DNA from 3 places in the Streptosporangium album genome. Region 3 is predicted to be linked to each of the others. Evidence: riboswitches for the same ligand, from Rfam matches in the RefSeq annotation. Region 3 holds a riboswitch; each other region holds the start of a gene.
What was found. Region 3 has a riboswitch for cobalamin ahead of FHR32_RS31225 (CbtB domain-containing protein). Riboswitches for the same ligand answer to the same signal wherever they lie in the genome.
Positions count from the first base shown of each region.

Region 1: it holds a riboswitch for cobalamin, as region 3 does, so the genes downstream of both, FHR32_RS33470 (ribonucleoside-diphosphate reductase subunit alpha) here and FHR32_RS31225 (CbtB domain-containing protein) in region 3, are expected to answer to the same signal.
Region 2: it holds a riboswitch for cobalamin, as region 3 does, so the genes downstream of both, cobN (cobaltochelatase subunit CobN) here and FHR32_RS31225 (CbtB domain-containing protein) in region 3, are expected to answer to the same signal.

Region 1 is NZ_JACHJU010000003.1:772,444-778,256, reverse strand. It holds gene FHR32_RS33485 (hypothetical protein) at 59-334, shown strand; gene glmS (glutamine--fructose-6-phosphate transaminase (isomerizing)) at 393-2,213, shown strand; gene FHR32_RS33475 (Bug family tripartite tricarboxylate transporter substrate binding protein) at 2,321-3,343, shown strand; cobalamin riboswitch at 3,342-3,544, shown strand; gene FHR32_RS33470 (ribonucleoside-diphosphate reductase subunit alpha) at 3,723-5,813, shown strand, end outside.
Region 2 is NZ_JACHJU010000005.1:21,814-27,626, reverse strand. It holds gene cobN (cobaltochelatase subunit CobN) at 1-2,799, opposite strand, end outside; cobalamin riboswitch at 2,960-3,152, opposite strand; gene FHR32_RS36410 (ferredoxin-like domain-containing protein) at 3,233-4,537, shown strand; gene FHR32_RS36405 (precorrin-8X methylmutase) at 4,534-5,160, shown strand; gene FHR32_RS36400 (precorrin-2 C(20)-methyltransferase) at 5,157-5,813, shown strand, end outside.
Region 3 is NZ_JACHJU010000003.1:292,602-298,414, forward strand. It holds gene FHR32_RS31210 (magnesium chelatase subunit D family protein) at 1-1,988, opposite strand, end outside; gene FHR32_RS31215 (histidine phosphatase family protein) at 1,972-2,568, opposite strand; gene FHR32_RS31220 (CbtA family protein) at 2,565-3,311, opposite strand; gene FHR32_RS31225 (CbtB domain-containing protein) at 3,322-3,516, opposite strand; adenosylcobalamin (AdoCbl) riboswitch at 3,559-3,652, opposite strand; gene dop (depupylase/deamidase Dop) at 3,793-5,307, opposite strand; gene FHR32_RS31235 (acyltransferase family protein) at 5,393-5,813, opposite strand, start outside.

The DNA of each region.
Region 1 (5,813 bases), 480 kb from region 3:
CCCGAAATCGGGCAGAAAACTTGGTGAAGGCCGTCAATGCTGCGTATGGTCCTGCTCTGTGTCCACGGCATGGCATCCGCATGAGGATCTCGTTACCCACCTGACCCGGACGAGCGCACTCGGTCCGGGGGAGGCGGCGCGGGTGGTGGCGGACGTGCTGGCGTACTTCTCCGAGCCCGTCGAGGAGTTCGTCCGGCGGCGTCACGCCGAGCTCAAGTCCAAGGGGCTGGTCAACGACGAGATCTTCCCCCGGATCGCCGTCGAGATCCGGGCCCGCCGCGTCGCGGCGCCCGAACTCTCCGTGCGCCAGCTGCGCCGGATCGTCTATGGGTGAAGCGTTTACGGGCAGGTCGTTGTTCACCGGCAAGTCGTCTACGGCAAGGAGCAATTAGATGTGCGGAATCGTGGCTTATGTGGGGCCCAAGGACGCGGCGCCCATCCTGTTGGAGGGCCTGCAGCGCCTTGAGTACCGGGGCTACGACTCGGCCGGTGTGGTGGTCTCCAACAAGGGCCTGAAGTTGCGCAAGGTCAAAGGCCGGGTGGCCGACCTGGCGGCGGTCGTACCGGCGCGGTTCAAGGGCGGCCTGGGCATCGGGCACACCCGCTGGGCCACCCACGGGGCGCCCAGCGACGTCAACGCCCACCCCCACCTGTCCACCGACGAGCGTGTCGCGGTGGTGCACAACGGGATCATCGAGAACGCCGACGAGCTGCGCGCCAAGCTGGAGGCCGACGGCGCGGTCTTCGCGTCCGAGACCGACACCGAGGTGCTGTCGCACCTGATCGCCCGTACCGTCGAGGAGACCGACTCGCTGGAGGAGGCGGTCCGGATGGCGCTCAAGCGGGTCGTCGGCACGTACGGCATCGCGGTGCTCGACGCCCAGCGGCCCGGCGAGGTGGTGGTGGCCCGCAACGGCAGCCCGATCGTGCTGGGCATCGGCGAGAAGGAGATGTTCGCCGCCTCCGACGTCGCCGCCCTGGTCCGCTACACCCGTCAGGTGGTCCATCTGGAGGACGGCGAGCTCGCGGTGCTGAAGGCGGACGGCTTCACCACCTTCGCCAGCGACGCGCGCGAGACGGCCAAGGAGCCGCTGACCGTCGACTGGGAGGCCGGGCACTACGACACCGGCGGCTACGAGCACTACCTGCTCAAGGAGATCTCCGAGCAGCCGGAGACCGTGGCCAGGACATTGCGCGGGCGGTTGGACGACCGCTTCCACATCGCCCATCTGGGCGGGCTCAACATGGACGCGCGCGAGACGCGGTCGTTCCGCCGTGTGAAGATCATCGGTTGTGGCTCGGCCTACTACTCGGGCCAGATCGGCGCCCAGCTGATCGAGGAGCTGGCGCGGATCCCGGCCGACGCCGAGCCGGCCAGCGAGTTCCGCTACCGCAGCCCGGTGGTGGAGCCCGACACCCTCTACGTGGCGATCAGCCAGTCGGGGGAGACCTACGACACGCTGGCGGCGGTCCAGGAGCTCAAGCGCAAGGGCGGCCGGGTGCTCGGCATCGTCAACACCGTCGGCAGCGCCATAGCCCGCGAGTGCGACGGCGGCGTCTACCTGCACGCCGGCCCCGAGGTCTCGGTGGCGAGCACGAAGGCGTTCACCTCGACCGCGGTGGCCTTCGCGCTGCTCGCGCTCCACCTGGGGCGGGTGCGCGACCTGTCCCCGGCCGACGGCCGCCGCATCTGCGAGGGCCTGCGCAGGCTGCCCGGCCAGATCAAGGAGATCCTGGCGCTGGAGCCGCAGATCAAGGAGCTCGCGCACAAGTACGCCGACGCGCCGAGCATGATGTTCGTCGGCCGGGTCCGGGGTTACCCGGTGGCCCGTGAGGGCGCGCAGAAGCTCAAGGAGATCTCCTACGTGCACGCCGAGGCATATCCGGCCAGTGAGCTCAAGCACGGGCCGCTGGCGCTGATCGGCCCGGAGATGCCGACCGTCGCGATCGTCCCCGACGACGAACTGCTGGACAAGAACCTCACCACGCTGGGCGAGATCCGCGCGCGCGGGGGGCGGGTGCTCATGGTCGGCCACCGTACGGCCGACCCCAAGCTGGCCGACGACTGCGTCGTGGTGCCGAGGAACGAGATCGAGCTGGACCCGATCCTGCTGTCGATCCCGCTCCAGCTCCTGGCCTACCACGCCGCCGTGGCACTGGAGCGGGACGTGGACAAGCCTCGCAACCTGGCCAAGAGCGTCACGGTGGAGTGAGTCTCGACCCCGCCGATCCCCCCAAGGGCCATAAGACCCCTAATTTGTGACAGAAAGTGATGTGTCGATAGCCTGGGGTATTGGAGGGGTGTGGGGAGGGGGCGCTTATGCACCGCAGGCGCTTCCTCGTGCTCGCCCTGGGAGTCATGGCCGCCGGCGGCTGCGGGCCCGGCTCCCGCATGCCCACGGCGGGCCGGCTCACCGTGGTCGCGCCCGCCGCGCGCGGGCAGGGCTGGGACCGGGCCGCCCGCGCGCTGGCCATGGTCCTGACCGGCGATCAGATGGCACGGACGGTCGAGGTGAGCAACTACCCGGGCGGCCTGGGCGCCGCCGCCCTGGGCGCGTTCCCCGCCGCCCGGGGCCCGTTCATGCGCGAGGGCAGGCTGCTCCTCACCGGGATGCCCATGGTGGCGGGAGCGGAGATCGCCAACGCCGCCTCGGTGGCGGAGTCCACCACCCCCCTGGCCCGCCTCGTCGGCGACTGGGCGGCTCTGGTCGTCCCGGACGGCTCACACCTGCGCGCCTTCGAGGACTTCGCCGCGGCGCTCCGCCGCGACCCCGCCGGGCTGACGGTGGGAGGCCGGATGGAGGGCGGCTCCGACCACGTGCTCTACGGCATGATCGGCAAGTGCCTGGGGGTGGACACCCGGCTGCTGGACTACGCCGGCTACTCCAACGGGATCGAGGCGGCACAGGCGCTCCACGAGGGCCGGGTGGCCGCCCTGCTGGGCTCCGCCCGATCCTTCGTGCCCGAGATCGCGGCGGGCCGCCTGCGGCCGCTGGTGGTCTCCTCCGCCGAGCGGATCGACGGGATCGACGCGCCGACGTTGATGGAGCTGGACATCCGCCTGGAGTACACCGACTGGTGCGGCGTCCTCGGGCCCCGGGGCATGAGCGCCGAGGACAGGGACGCGGCCGTCGCTCTGTGTGACCGCGTCGACGCCTCCTCCCGCTGGCGGGCCGTCTGCGTGGCCAACGGCTGGAACCGGGTCTACCTGAGCGGAGACGACTTCCGCCAGTGGCTCGTCACGGAGACGGGCCGTACCCGCGAGGTGCTCAACGAACTCGGCCTGTTGAGCACTTTCTCCACAAGCTGTTGGGGCAGTTGCGTCCGACGCCCCTACATGTAGGATCCTGCTCGTTGCTGGTTCGCCCTCTCCCGAGGGCGAGGCAAGAGGGAACCCGGTGGGAATCCGGGACTGCCCCGCAGCGGTGAACGGGAACGACCGCCGTCACGGAGCACTGGGCACGCCATGCCTGGGAAGCGACGGTCAGTAGGCATCTGTCAGGCGCCCGTGAGTCCGAAGACCTGCCGGTGACATATGGGAGAGAGCGCCGAGCCGCGCACCGACGTGTGCGGGACGAGGCGAACTCGATCATGGAAACTGTCCAGGGCCTCGAGGGAGGGCTCGCGGAATGAGGCGGTTCTGCGTGCCCGGAACCGCTCTGTGACGCGTGCGCTTTTTCGGCGGAGCCCTACGGGGAATTCGAGCGCGCGAGGGGTAGCACGTGACACAGACTTTGGCCGGCGCCGCCGGGAAGACCGGTAACGACCCGGCTGCCCGCCGGTTGGCCATCGAGGAGGCCGCCGCCCGGGTGATCACCGATCCGGAGAACTCCAGGATCGCCGCCGGGCTGCTGACGGAGCTGATCGCCGACGAGGCGGCCGAGCACGGCGTGCGGACCTTCTCCGAGTCGATCGCCGCCACGCACGCGGCGGGACTCGTCCAGGACGGTCTGGCCGCCTTCGTGGCCGCCCACGCCGAGGCGCTGGACGCGCTGGTGGCACCGGACGCCGACGGCCGGTTCGAGTACTTCGGGCTGCGCACGGTCTACGACCGCTACCTGCTGCGCCACCCGCGGACCCGCAGGGTCCTGGAGCGTCCGCAGCACTTCTTCCTGCGGGTGGCCTGCGGCCTGTCCGAGTCGGTCGAGGAAGCCGCCGAGCTGTACGCGCTCATGGCCACCCTGTCCTACCTGCCGAGTTCACCCACCCTGTTCAACTCCGGCTCGCGCAGGCCCCAACTGTCCTCCTGCTTCCTGCTCGACTCGCCCCGCGACGAGCTGGAGGCGATCTACGAGCGCTACGGGCAGGTCGCGCGGCTGTCGAAGTACGCCGGGGGCATCGGCATCGCCTGGACCCGGATACGTTCGCGGGGCTCGTTGATCCAGGGCACCAACGGCCACTCCAACGGCATCGTGCCGTGGCTGCGCACGCTGGACGCGAGCGTCGCCGCGGTCAACCAGGGCGGCCGCCGCAAGGGCGCGGCCTGCGTCTACCTGGAGTCCTGGCACGCCGACATCGAGGAGTTCCTCGAACTGCGCGACAACACCGGCGAGGAGGCCCGCCGCACGCACAACCTGAACCTGGCCAACTGGGTCCCCGACGAGTTCATGCGCCGGGTGGAGGCAGACGGTGTGTGGTCGCTGTTCGACCCCAAGGAGGTCCCCCAGCTCACCGACCTGTACGGCGCCGCGTTCGAGGAGGCCTACCGGGCCGCCGAGGCCGAGGGCCGCTACGTCAGGCAGGTCCCGGCCCGGTCGCTGTACGGCCGGATGATGCGCACCCTCGCCCAGACCGGCAACGGCTGGATGACCTTCAAGGACGCGGCCAACCGGACCTCCAACCAGACGGCCCGCCCCGAGAACGTCATCCACCTGTCCAACCTCTGCACCGAGATCCTCGAGGTGACCGGCGACGCGGAGACGGCCGTCTGCAATCTCGGCTCGATCAACCTCGCAGCCCACCTGGACGGCCAGGACGTCGACTGGGCGCGGCTGCGCCGGACCGTCCGAACCGCCGTGCGGTTCCTGGACCGGACCATCGACCTGGGCTTCTACCCGACCCCCGAGGCCGAGACCGCCAACAGGAAGTGGCGGCCGATCGGCCTGGGCGTCATGGGCCTGGCCGACGTGTTCTTCTCGCTGCGCCTGCCGTTCGACTCGCCGCGGGCGCTGGAGCTGTCCACCCGGATCTCCGAGGAGATCGCGCTGGCGGCCTATGCCACGTCCGCCGACCTGGCCGTCGAGCGGGGCCGTCATCCCTCCTACGACGAGACGCGGGCCGCCGGCGGCGTGCTCCACCCCGACCACTACGGGGCCGGGCGGTCGCCGGAGTGGGAGCGGCTCAGGGAGAGGATCGCCGAGACCGGCCTGCGCAACTCGCTGATGATCGCGATCGCGCCCACCGCCACCATCGCCTCCATCGCGGGCTGCTACGAGTGCATCGAGCCCCAGGTCTCCAACATCTTCAAGCGCGAGACCCTGTCGGGGGAGTTCCTCCAGGTCAACCGCTACCTGGTCCGTGACCTTTCGGCCCGGGCCCTGTGGACCCCGCAGATCCGGGACGCGATCAAGCGGGCGGACGGCTCGATCCAGGACGTCCCCGGCGTGCCGGAGGATCTCAAGGCGCTCTACCGGACCGCCTGGGAGCTGCCGCAGAAGGCGCTGATCGACCTGGCCGCGGCACGCACGCCGTACATCGACCAGTCGCAGTCGCTGAACCTCTTCATGGCCACGCCGACCATCGGCAAGCTGTCCTCGATGTACGCCTACGCGTGGAAGTCCGGGCTCAAGACGACCTACTACCTGCGCTCACGC
Region 2 (5,813 bases), on a different contig from region 3:
GAACCCGCTGATCCGGACCGTGACGTCCACCCGCGGACGCCCCAGTTCCCCGGCCGGGATCGGCTCCAGCCCGGTGACCCGCCGCGACGCCTCGTCCCACACCGGCCGCACGCCGAGCAGCGCGAGCACCTCGGCCACGTCGTCCCCGGCGGTGCGCATGGCGCTGGTCCCCCACACCGACAGCCCGACCGAGCGCGGCCAGTCGCCGGTGTCGGCCCGGTAGCGTTCCAGGAGGGAGTCGGCCATCGCCTGCCCGGTCTCCCAGGCCAGCCTGCTCGGCACCGCCTTGGGGTCGACCGAGTAGAAGTTGCGGCCGGTGGGGAGCACGTTGATCAGGCCGCGCAGCGGCGACCCGCTCGGCCCCGCCGGGACGTAGCCGCCGTCGAGGGCGTGCAGGATCGCGTCGATCTCGTCGGTGGTCCGCGCCAGCCGGGGCACGATCTCGGTGGCCGCGAACCTCAGGATCCGCTCCACCAGACCGGGGTCCGCCGCGGCGGCCGGCCTCGGCTCCGTCTCGGAGGCGGTGACCGCATCAGCCGGAGCCGAGGACCGGGCCGAATCGACGCCCAGGACCGCGGCGACCGCACCGGCGGCGGCCGCCGGATCCCAGGACCGCTCCTCCATGGCCTCGACCAGCGCCCGTGCCAGTGTCTCCGCCTCGTCGGTGCCGGTACGGCCGGCCGTGCCGTCCTCGTTCAGGCCCAGGGCTTCGCGCAGTCCCGGAAGGGCCTCGCCGCCCGCCCACATCTGACGGGCGCGGAGCATCGCGAGCACCAGGTCGACGCGGGTCCCCCCGGTCGGAGCGGCGCCCAGCACGTGCAGGCCGTCGCGGATCTGGACGTCCTTGACCTCGCACAGCCAGCCGTCGACGTGCAGCAGGAAGTCGTCGAACTCGGCGTCGTGCGGCCGGTCGCCGATGCCCAGGTCGTGGTCGAGCCGGGCGGCCTGGATCAGGGTCCAGATCTGGGCGCGGATCGCGGGGAGCTTCGCCGGGTCCATCGCGGCGATGGAGGCGTGCTCGTCGAGCAACTGCTCCAGCCGGGCCATGTCCCCGTAGGTGTCGGCGCGGGCCATCGGCGGGACGAGGTGGTCGACCAGGGTGGCGTGGGCGCGGCGCTTGGCCTGGGTGCCCTCGCCGGGGTCGTTGACCAGGAACGGGTAGATCAGCGGCAGGTCGCCGAGCGCGGCGTCGGGTCCGCAGGAGGCCGACAGCCCGGTGGACTTGCCGGGCAGCCACTCCAGGTTGCCGTGCTTGCCCACGTGCACCACGGCGTGCGCGCCGAAACCGTCGGCCAGCCAGCGGTAGGCCGCCAGGTAGTGGTGGCTGGGGGGCAGGTCGGGGTCGTGGTAGATCGCGATGGGGTTCTCGCCGAAGCCTCTGGGCGGCTGCACCATGACCACGACGTTCCCGGCGCGCAGCGCGGCCAGCACGATCTCGCCGTCCGGGTGGTGCGTCCTGTCGACGAACAGCTCGCCCGGCGCGGGCCCCCAGTGCTCCTCCATCCGGGCGCGCAGGTCCGCCGGCAGCGTGCCGTACCAGCCGGTGTACCGGCTCGCCGCGATGCGCACCGGATTGCCGGCGAGCTGCTCCTCGGTGAGCCACTGCTCGTCCTGGCCGCCCGCCGCGATCAGCGCGTGGATCAGCGCGTCGCCGTCCTGCCCGGTCACGCCCGGCAGCTCTCCCTCGGCGCCGATGTCATAGCCCCGCTCGCGCATCACGGCCAGCAGCCTGACCAGGCTCGCGGGGGTGTCCAGGCCGACGGCGTTGCCGATCCGGGAGTGCTTGGTGGGGTAGGCCGACAGCATCAGCGCGATCCGCCGTTCGCCGGCCGGGACGTGCCGGAGCATGGCATGCCGTACGGCGATGCCCGCCACCCGGCGGGCCCGCTCCGGGTCGGCCACGTAGACGGTCAGCCCGTCCTCGTCGATCTCCTTGAAGGAGAACGGCACCGTGATGATCCGGCCGTCGAATTCGGGGATCGCGACCTGGGTGGCCGCGTCGAGCGGGGACAGGCCGTCGTCGTTCTCCTCCCAGGACGCCCGGCTGCTCGTCAGGCAGAGACCCTGCAGGATCGGCACGTCCAGCTCGGCGAGCGCGCCGACGTCCCAGGCCTCGTCGTCCCCGCCGGCGGACGCGGTGGCCGGGCGGGTGCCGCCGGCCGCGAGCACGGTCACCACCAGGGCGTCCACCGTACGGAGGACCTCCAGCAGGCCGGGCTCCGCGCTGCGCAGGGAGGCGCAGTAGACGGGCAGTGCCCGGCCGCCCGCGTCCTCGACCGCCGAGCAGAGGGCCTCGACGAAGGCGGTGTTGCCCGCGACGTGGTGGGCCCGGTAGTAGAGCACGCCGACGACCGGCCCGTCCGCGCGGCGCGGCTCGCGCTGCAGCACGCCCCAGCCGGGGGTGGGGGCGGGGGCGGCGAACCCGTGCCCGGTCAGCAGCAGGGTGTCGGACAGGAACCGGTGCAGCTCGACGAGGTTGGCCGGACCGCCGTGGGCGAGGTAGGCGTGCGCCTCGGCGCAGACCCCGCCGGGCACGGTGGACAGCTCCATCAGCTCGGCGTCGGGCGCCTGCTCGCCGCCGAGCACGACGACGGGCCGGGGCCCGGCGAGCAGGGCGTCCAGGCCCTCCTCCCAGGCGCGGCGCCCGCCCAGCAGCCGGACCACCACCAGGTCGGCGCCCTCCAGCAGGGGCGGCAGGTCCGCGGCGGCGAGCCGGGCGGGGTTGGCCGGCCGGTAGTCCGCCCCGCTCGCACGGGCGCTGAGCAGGTCGGTGTCGGAGGTCGACAGCAGGAGGATCACGCGCCACGCTCCGGCCGGGCGATGGGGCTCGCCGGTGACAGGGGACCGCGCGGGAACGGCGGATGAGGCCCGGCGGCGGGGCACGGCGGTGCCACGAGCTGCTGCGGGAACGGCGAAGAACGCACGGAGCTTCCTCCCTCGGGGTCCTCGCCCCGGGTCGTCGTCGGCTACGACGGCTGGAGTCTCCTGGCTCCCGGATCGGTGCTCCCCCCGGCCTTCCCGTCCGTCGCCGGACCGTGGCCTGGGTGGGGTTCGCTCCCCGGTTACAGTGGCGGGACCGCGCCGGATTCTCACCGGCTTCCTCCCTTGCCGTCGCCACCGATGAGACTACGGCACCCGTTCTCCGCAGGAAACTGGCGTTAGCATCCTCGGCGTGGTCATTAGTGACTTTTCTGGACGATCGCGACCCGATGCCTGTCCCGGGGCGCTCCAGATGCACGCCGCGGCCGACGGCGGGCTGGCGCGGATCCGGGTCCCCGGCGGCCGGCTGACGGCCCCCCAGCTGCGCGGACTCGCCGGCGCCGCGTCCGCTTGGGGGACCGGCGTCATCGAGCTGACCTCCCGCGCGAACGTCCAGGTGCGCGGGCTCGGCGCCGGGAGCGCACCGGCGGGCCGGGACGGAACAGCGGAGACCTCGGGGCGGACCGGGGCGGCGGACCGGTTCGCCGCGCGCATGGCGGAGGCCGGGCTGCTGCCGTCGCCCACCCACGAGCGGGTCCGTAACGTCCTCGCCTCGCCGCTGACCGGCTGCGACGCCGGAGGGACCCTGGACGCCGGCCCGCTGGTCTCCGAGCTGGACCGGCGGCTGTGCGCCCGGGCCGCCCTCGCCGGGCTGCCGGGACGTTTCCTGTTCGCCCTCGACGACGGCAGGGGCGACGTGGCCTGGCTCGGCCCCGACGCGGGAATCCTCCCGACCCGCGCGGACGGAGCGGCCCTGATCCTCGCGGGCGCCGACAGCGGCCTGCGCGTTCCGGTGACCTCGGCGGTCACCGCCCTGCTCGCCGCCGCCGAGGCGTTCCTGGCCGAACCGGCCGTGCGGGAAGGGCGCGCCTGGCGGATCGGCGAGCTGCCCGGCGGTGCCGGACGGGTCGCGGCCCGGGTCCGCGCCACCCTGGAGACCGGCGCCGCCGATCCGGTACGGCTACGCCCACCGGCGGAGCGGTTGCGGGCCGGTCCGCCCTCCGCGGCGGGCGGACCGATCGGGGCGGTCGAGCAGCCCGACGGCCGGGTGGCCCTCGGCGTCGCGGTGCCGCTGGGGCGGCTGACCTCCGCCCAGGCGGAGCTGCTGGCCGCTCTGGCGTCCGGCGGCGAGGTACGGCTGACGCCGTGGCGGGGGGTGGTCCTGCCCGGCCTGGCCCGTGCCGGGCTCGCGCGGACGCTCACCAGACTGGCGGACGCCGGCCTGGTCACCGATGCCGGCTCGCCGTGGATCGGCGTGACGGCCTGCACCGGGCGTCCCGGCTGCGCCAAGTCCCTGGCCGACGTGCGGGCCGACGCCGCCCGCGCCACGGTCTCGGGCCCCGGGATCGCCCCGCCTGTCGCGGACTCCCCGCGCACCGGTACGCTCCCCGTGCACTGGGCGGGCTGCGAGCGGCGCTGCGGCCGTCCCAGGGGACGGGTCGCGGACGTGGTCGCCACCGGCGACGGCTACCGTGTCGACCTCGACGGCCGGAGCCTGGCCTGTGCGGACATCGAAGAGACCACGGCCGTGGTGACGGCCGCCAGAGGGGAAACGTGACCGACTACGTCCGCGACGGCGCGGAGATCTATCGCCGTTCCTTCGCCACCATCCGCGCCGAGAGCGATCTGAGCGGCCTGCCCCCGGACCTCGCCCAGGTGGCGGTCCGCATGATCCACGCCTGCGGGATGGTCGACCTGGTCGCCGACCTCGGGTGGTCGCCCGGCGTCGTGGCGTCGGCGCGGGCGGCCCTGCGCGGGGGCGCGCCGGTGTTGTGCGACGCGATGATGGTCGCCTCCGGGGTGACCCGCCGCCGCCTGCCCGCCGGCAACGAGGTGATCTGCACGCTGGGCGAGCCGGGCGTGCCGGAGCTTGCGGAACGGCTGGGCACCACCCGCAGCGCCGCCGCGCTGGAGCTGTGGCGCGACCGGCTGGAGGGCTCGGTGGTCGCGATCGGCAACGCGCCGACCGCGCTGTTCCGGCTGCTGGAGATGGTCGAGGAGGGCGCGGGCCGCCCGGCCGCCGTGCTGGGCGTCCCGGTCGGCTTCATCGGCGCCGCCGAGTCCAAGCAGGCCCTCGCCGGACACCCGGCGGGACTGGAACACCTGGTCGTGCACGGCCGCAGGGGTGGAAGTGCGATGGCCGCCGCCGCGGTCAACGCGATCGCGAATGAGGACGAATGAATGACGACATGGTGACCGGACGGCTCTGGGGAGTGGGGCTGGGGCCCGGGGACCCGGAGCTGGTGACCGTCAAGGCCGCCCGGCTCGTCGGCGAGGCGGACGTGATCGCCTTCCACAGCGCCCGTCACGGCCGGAGCATCGCCCGTTCGGTCGCCGCGCCGTACCTGCGTGAGGGCCAGATCGAGGAAGCCCTGATCTACCCGCTCACCACGGAGACCACCGACCATCCCGGCGGCTACCAGGGTGCCATCGACGACTTCTACGCCGCCTGCGCGGCCCGGCTGGCCGCTCATCTGGACGCCGGCCGCGACGTGGTGGTGCTGTGTGAGGGCGACCCGCTCTTCTACGGCTCGTACATGCACATGCACAAGCGCCTGTCCCACCGCTACGTCACCGAGGTGGTTCCCGGCGTGACCTCCGTGAGCGGCGCCGCGGCGGTGCTCGGACGGCCACTGGTCGAGCGGGACGAGACGCTGACCGTGCTGCCCGGGACGCTTCCGGCCGAGGTCCTGGCCGAACGCCTGGCCGCCACCGACTCGGCGGCGATCCTCAAGCTCGGCCGGACGTTCACCAAGGTGCGCGACGCGCTGGCCGAGGCCGGGCGGCTCGACGAGGCCTGGTACGTGGAGCGGGCCACCACCGGCGGGCAGCGG
Region 3 (5,813 bases):
CCGCTCTCGCAGTCCACCACCACGCTCGTCACCCCGGCCAGCAGCTCCGCGGCCCGGTGGGACTCCTCCATGGTTCCGGAGGTGGCCCGCCCGTCGGTGACCAGGACCAGGAGCGGGCGCCTGGCCGGGTCGCGCAGGCGTTCCACCCGCAGCACCTCGACGGCCCGGAGCAGCCCGGCGGCGAGGGGGGTGCGCCCGCCGGTGGGCAGCTCGCGCAGCCGGGCCGCCCCCGCCTCGACGGAGGAGGTGGGGGGCAGGACGAGGTCGGCGCGGGTGCCGCGGAAAGTGACCAGTCCGACCTTGTCACGGCGCTGGTAGGCGTCGATCAGCAGGCCCAGCACCGCTGTCTTGACGGCGCGCATGCGCCGCCGGGCGGCCATGGATCCGCTGGCGTCCACGACGAACAGCACCAGGTTGCCCTCGCGGCCCTCGCGGACCGCCTCCCGGAGGTCCGCGCGCCGCAGCAGCAGGCCCCGGCCGCTCCGCCCCCGCCCGACCTGGTACGGCGCGGCGGCGGTGATGGTCGCCTTCAGATGCAGGGGGCCGGGACGGCCCTCGGGGGTGCGGGATCCGGTGGTCCGGCCGAGAGGGGTCCTGGCTCTTGAGCGGCGTCCGGGAGCCCCCGTGCCGATCCCCGGGACGGTGAACGGCCGGGCCGGTCGCGCCGGACCGGCGTCCAAGGGCTCCTCTCGCCGGCCCGCCCCGGTCTCCGGCCGGGGCTCGGCGGACGGCCCCGCGGCGGAGGGATCGGCATCGGCCGTGCCGGAGCCGTGGCCGTGGCCGGTCCGCGTGAGGTCCGGGGCCGCGTCGCCGGGGTGCGCGGAGTGCCGGTCGCTCTCCGCGGAGTGGTCCCCGTCAGGGCCGTCCCGGTGGGAGCCCTCGCCCCCCGGCCTCCCACCGCCCGTGTCGCCGTCAGGGCGGTCAGGTCCTCCGGGGTCCGAGCCGTCGGGGTCGTCGTCGGGCTCGTCGGGGAACCCGTTGAGGAGGTCCTCCAGCTTGGCCTGGTCCAGGCCGGGAGCGTCGAAGGGGTCCCGGCGGCGGCGGTGCGGGAGGGCCAGCCTGGCGGCCTCGCGGACGTCGTCGGCGGTGACGACGGTACGGCCCCGCCAGGCGGCGTGGGCGATCGCCGCGTTCGCGGTGACCAGGTCGGCACGGAGCCCGTCCACCTCGAACGCCGCGCAGACCGTGGCGATCTGCCGGAGCGCGGAGTCCGGCAGGACCACATCCGCCACCCGTGCCCGCGCCTGCGCGACCCGCGCCGCGAGGGCCTCCTCCTCGCCGGACCACTGGGCGGCGAAGGCGGCCGGACCCGCGTCGAAGGCCAGGCGCCGCCGTACCACCTCCGCCCGCTGGGACGGCTCCCGCGACGCACGGACCTCCACGGTCAGCCCGAACCGGTCGAGGAGCTGCGGCCGGAGCTCTCCCTCCTCCGGGTTCATGGTGCCCACCAGCAGGAAGCGGGCGGCGTGCCGTACCGACACCCCTTCGCGCTCGACGTAGCAGGTGCCGAGCGCGGCGGCGTCGAGCAGCAGGTCGACCAGGTGGTCGTGGAGCAGGTTGACCTCGTCCACGTACAGGACACCCCGGTGGGCGGCTGCCAGGAGGCCGGGCTCGAAGGCCTTGACGCCCTCGGTGAGTGCGCGTTCGATGTCGAGCGAGCCGGCCAGGCGGTCCTCGGAGGCGCCGACCGGCAGTTCGACCAGGCGCGCGGGCCGGGCGGTCCCGGCTCCGGCCCCGTGCGGCCCGTCGGGGCATCCGGGGTCCGGCGCGAGGGGGGCGCAGGAGAAGCGGCAGCCGTTCACCACCTCTACGGCGGGCAGGAGCGCCGCCAGCGCACGGACGATCGTGGACTTGGCCGTGCCCTTCTCACCCCGGATCAGCACTCCGCCGACGCCGGAGGAGACGGCGTTGAGGATGAGCGCGAGTTTCAGGTCCTCCGAGCCCACGATCGCGGTGAAGGGATAACGCGGGTCACGCACCTTCGGGATCTCCTTGGATGTCGTCGTGCGGGGTGTGACTCAGCCGCCAGCGCCCGCCTCGGCCGGTGAGCGTGACGCGGGCCAGCGGCGCGACGTCGACGCGCCAGAAGGCGAGGGCGGGCGCGCCGAGGGTGTGAACGATCGCGGCGCGGATGACCGGGGGGTGGGTGATGGCGACGGTCCGGCCGGGCGGCCGGCCCGAGAGCCAGCCGGCCACCCGGCCGAGCAGACCGGTGATCGGCTCTCCCCCGTGGGGTGCGGCGGCGGGGTCGGTGAGCCAGGCGGTGAGGGCGGCGGGTTCGGCGGCCTCGACCTCGGCCGGCGTTCTCCCGCTCCACCGCCCGTAGTCGCAGTCGGCCAGCAGCGGATCGGGGTCGGCCCGCAGCCCGAGTGCCGCGGCCGTCTGCGCGCAGCGCGATTCCGGGGCGCAGACGGCTCTGCCCCGGCCGAACCGCCCGGCCAGGCGGCCTGCCTGGCGCAGGCCGCGTCCGTCGAGCGGTTCGTCGCCCGGGAACGCGGCCCGCACCGTCGCCGAGGTCGAGGCGTGGCAGATCAGCGTCAGGCGTGTGACCCCCGAAGGGGTGCTCACACCGGGCTGCGCCTGCGCGCGGCGAAGGCGAACAGCGTGCCGACACCGGCCCAGAAGACCGCCTGGGTGCCGATGGAGGCGATACGGAAGTCCCACAGGAGGCCGGCGGGGAAGCCCTGAGGCACCTCGTCGACCTCCGGCAGGAGGATCCAGGCCGCCGCCACCGGCGCCAGCACCGTGGCGCCCGTGGCCAGCCAGCGCAGCCACGGTTCGCTCCGGTCGGCGTAGCGATGGGTGGCCGCGCCCGCCGCGACGGAGAGGATCCCGATGGCCACGGCGGCCAGGTAGAGCACGGTGCGCTGGTTGATCGTCTCGGGATCGCCGACGGCAGGCGGATTGGCTGGATATTTCAGGAAAGGAATGAGGACGACGGCGGCGAACGCGGCAGCCGCGAGGGTGATCGCGAGCACCGGTTCCGAGCGGGGCCCGGCCCTGCCGCGCACGGCCGCGTAGACGAGGGCGAACAGGCCGCCGACGGCCAGGCCGTACAGGGCCAGGGCCAGGAAGAGCCCGAACCGCTGGCCGTCCCTGCTGACCAGCGCCTCGCCCTCGTCGTGGGAGTGTCCTTCGGGCCCGGCCGTCCCGTGGGAATGGGAGTCGCCGGCCGGGGAGGCGGCCGAGGCCGCCTCCTCCAGCGTGATGGCCTGGTCGATGCGCGGCTCCCCCACGATGGAGGCGAAGACGGCCGCGAGCAGGCCCGCGAGCAGCCCGACGAGCAGGCCTCGCATGATGAGTTTGGTCATCGCGCGCGGCTCAGTGGCACGGAACGCCGAGGAGATGGCGTCCGTCGTGCATGAGTTCGTGCAGGTAGTTCCCGGCCTGCGAGATCGCGCCCTGGTCGAAGGCGACCAGGTAGGCGATGAGCAGCAGCACCGGTACGGCGAGCAGCCAGCGGGTGAGCGAGGCCCATGGAACGGGCTGGATGTGCGGAGCCGAGATCTGAGTCACGGCCACCTCCTCCGGGATTGACGCGTCCCTTTTCGTAGGTCGGTGGCGGCCGAGTGACCTGGCTCCCGGCCCCGAGGGGCCGGTTACAGTGGCGCGACCGCACCGGAATTTCACCGGATTTCCCTCGCGCCGCCACAAAACACCCGGAACGTATCCCGGTTCCCTGCCGCCCGTCAATCCCGGCACCGCCGGGCCGCGCGGATGACGCGCCTCCCCGGGCAGCACGGCTCGCGGGGCGGCGGCCAGATCGGCCACCGCCCCGCGAAAGGACGGTCGCTACTCGCCGGTGAGGGCGTTCACCAGCTCGGCGGCCGTGCGGCAACGGTCGAACAGCTCGCCCACGTGGGCCTTGGTGCCGCGCAGCGGCTCCAAGGTCGGGACACGCTGCAGGGACTCGCGGCCGGGGATGTCGAAGATGACCGAGTCCCAGGAGGCGGCGGCGACCGACTCGCCGAACTGGCTCAGGCAACGGCCCCGGAAGTAGGCCCGCGTGTCGCTGGGCGGGGCCTCTACGGCCCGCTGGACCTCTTCCTCGGTGACCAGGCGCTGCATGCGGCCCCGGGCGACCAGCCGGTTGTACAGGCCCCGGTCGGGACGGATGTCGGAGTATTGGAGGTCGACGAGTTGCAGGCGCGGATGGGACCAGGGGAGGCCGTCGCGGGTGCGGTAGCCCTCCAGCAGCTCCAGCTTGGCGACCCAGTCCAGCTCCCTGGAGAGCTGCATCGGGTCCTCGGCCAGGCGGGTCAGGACCGACTCCCAGCGGTCCAGGACGTCCTTGGTGAGCTCGTCCACGCCGTTGCCGCTACGCTCCTCGGCGTACTTGCGCGCCAGCTCCAGATACTCCATCTGGAGCTGGACGGCCGTGAGCTTACGGCCGTCGCGCATCGCGATCTCGTATTTGAGCGTCGGGTCGTGGGAGACCGCGCGCAGCGCCTGGACAGGGTTCTCCACGGCGAGGTCACGGGTGAAGTAGCCGTCCTCGATCATGGCCAGGACAAGCGCGGTGGAGCCCAGCTTCAGGTAGGTCGAGATCTCCGACATGTTGGCGTCGCCGATGATGACGTGCAGCCGGCGGTATTTCTCCGGGTCGGCGTGGGGCTCGTCCCGGGTGTTGATGATCGGCCGCTTGAGCGTGGTCTCCAGGCCCACCTCGACCTCGAAGAAGTCGGCCCGCTGGCTGATCTGGAACCCCTCGCCGCGCGAGTCCTGGCCGATGCCGACCTTGCCGGCGCCGGTGACGACCTGCCGGGAGACGAAGAACGGTGTCAGGTGCCTGACGATGTCGGCGAACGGCGTGGCCCGTCGCATCAGGTAGTTCTCGTGGCAGCCGTAGGAGGCGCCCTTGTTGTCGGTGTTGTTCTTGTAGAGCTGGATCGGAGCGTTGGCGGGGATGGCGGACGCGCGGACCGCGGCGTCGTGCATCACCCGCTCCCCCGCCTTGTCCCAGAGCACCGCGGCCCGCGGATTGGTGCACTCGGGAGCGGAGTACTCCGGGTGGGCGTGGTCGACGTAGAGCCGAGCGCCGTTGGTGAGGATCACATTGGCCAGGCCCAGATCCTCGTCCGTGAGCTGGCTCTGGTCGGCCACCTCCCTGGACAGGTCGAAACCCCGGGCGTCGCGCAGTGGGTTCTCCTCCTCGAAGTCCCACCGTGCTCGCCGCGCCCTGGCCGCCGAGGCTGCCAGGTAGGCGTTGACGACCTGGGATGAGGTCACCATCGCGTTGGCTCCCGGCTGTCCGGGCACGGAGATGCCGTACTCGGTCTCGATGCCCATCACCCGCCGTACCGTCATGCGCATCCTCTGTTCATCCGGGAGTGCCTCTTCGCCGTATATATCCCCGACCCTAGACCCTTCACTATGCCCGGTGGCCAGACAGTTATGGCACCGAGGCCTTTTCACCCGCCGCGAAGGGCATCAGGGGCGGCGGGGGAGGCGGTGTGGCCGACCTGCGGCGCCTCGCCTTGACGAACTCCTGAACGGGCCGTTCGGCGATCCGATACACCAGGTAGGAGAAAGCCATCGCGGCCAGCAGGGTGACCAGGGCGGTCAGCCAGGGCGGCAGCGCGTCCCGCAGGGCGGGGACGATCAGGACCGCGGCCGTGGTGTGGAACAGGTAGAGCGGGTAGGTCAGCGCGCCCAGGACGACCAGGCCGCGCCAGCGCAGCCACCTCAGCCAGCCGAGCGCCACCATCGCCATGAGCACGTAGAAGCAGATCACCGTGGCGGCGACGGCCCACCCGGGCACGGGCATCGCGGCGTAGCCGACCAGTTCCACCCGCCCGGTGACCCGGTTGAGC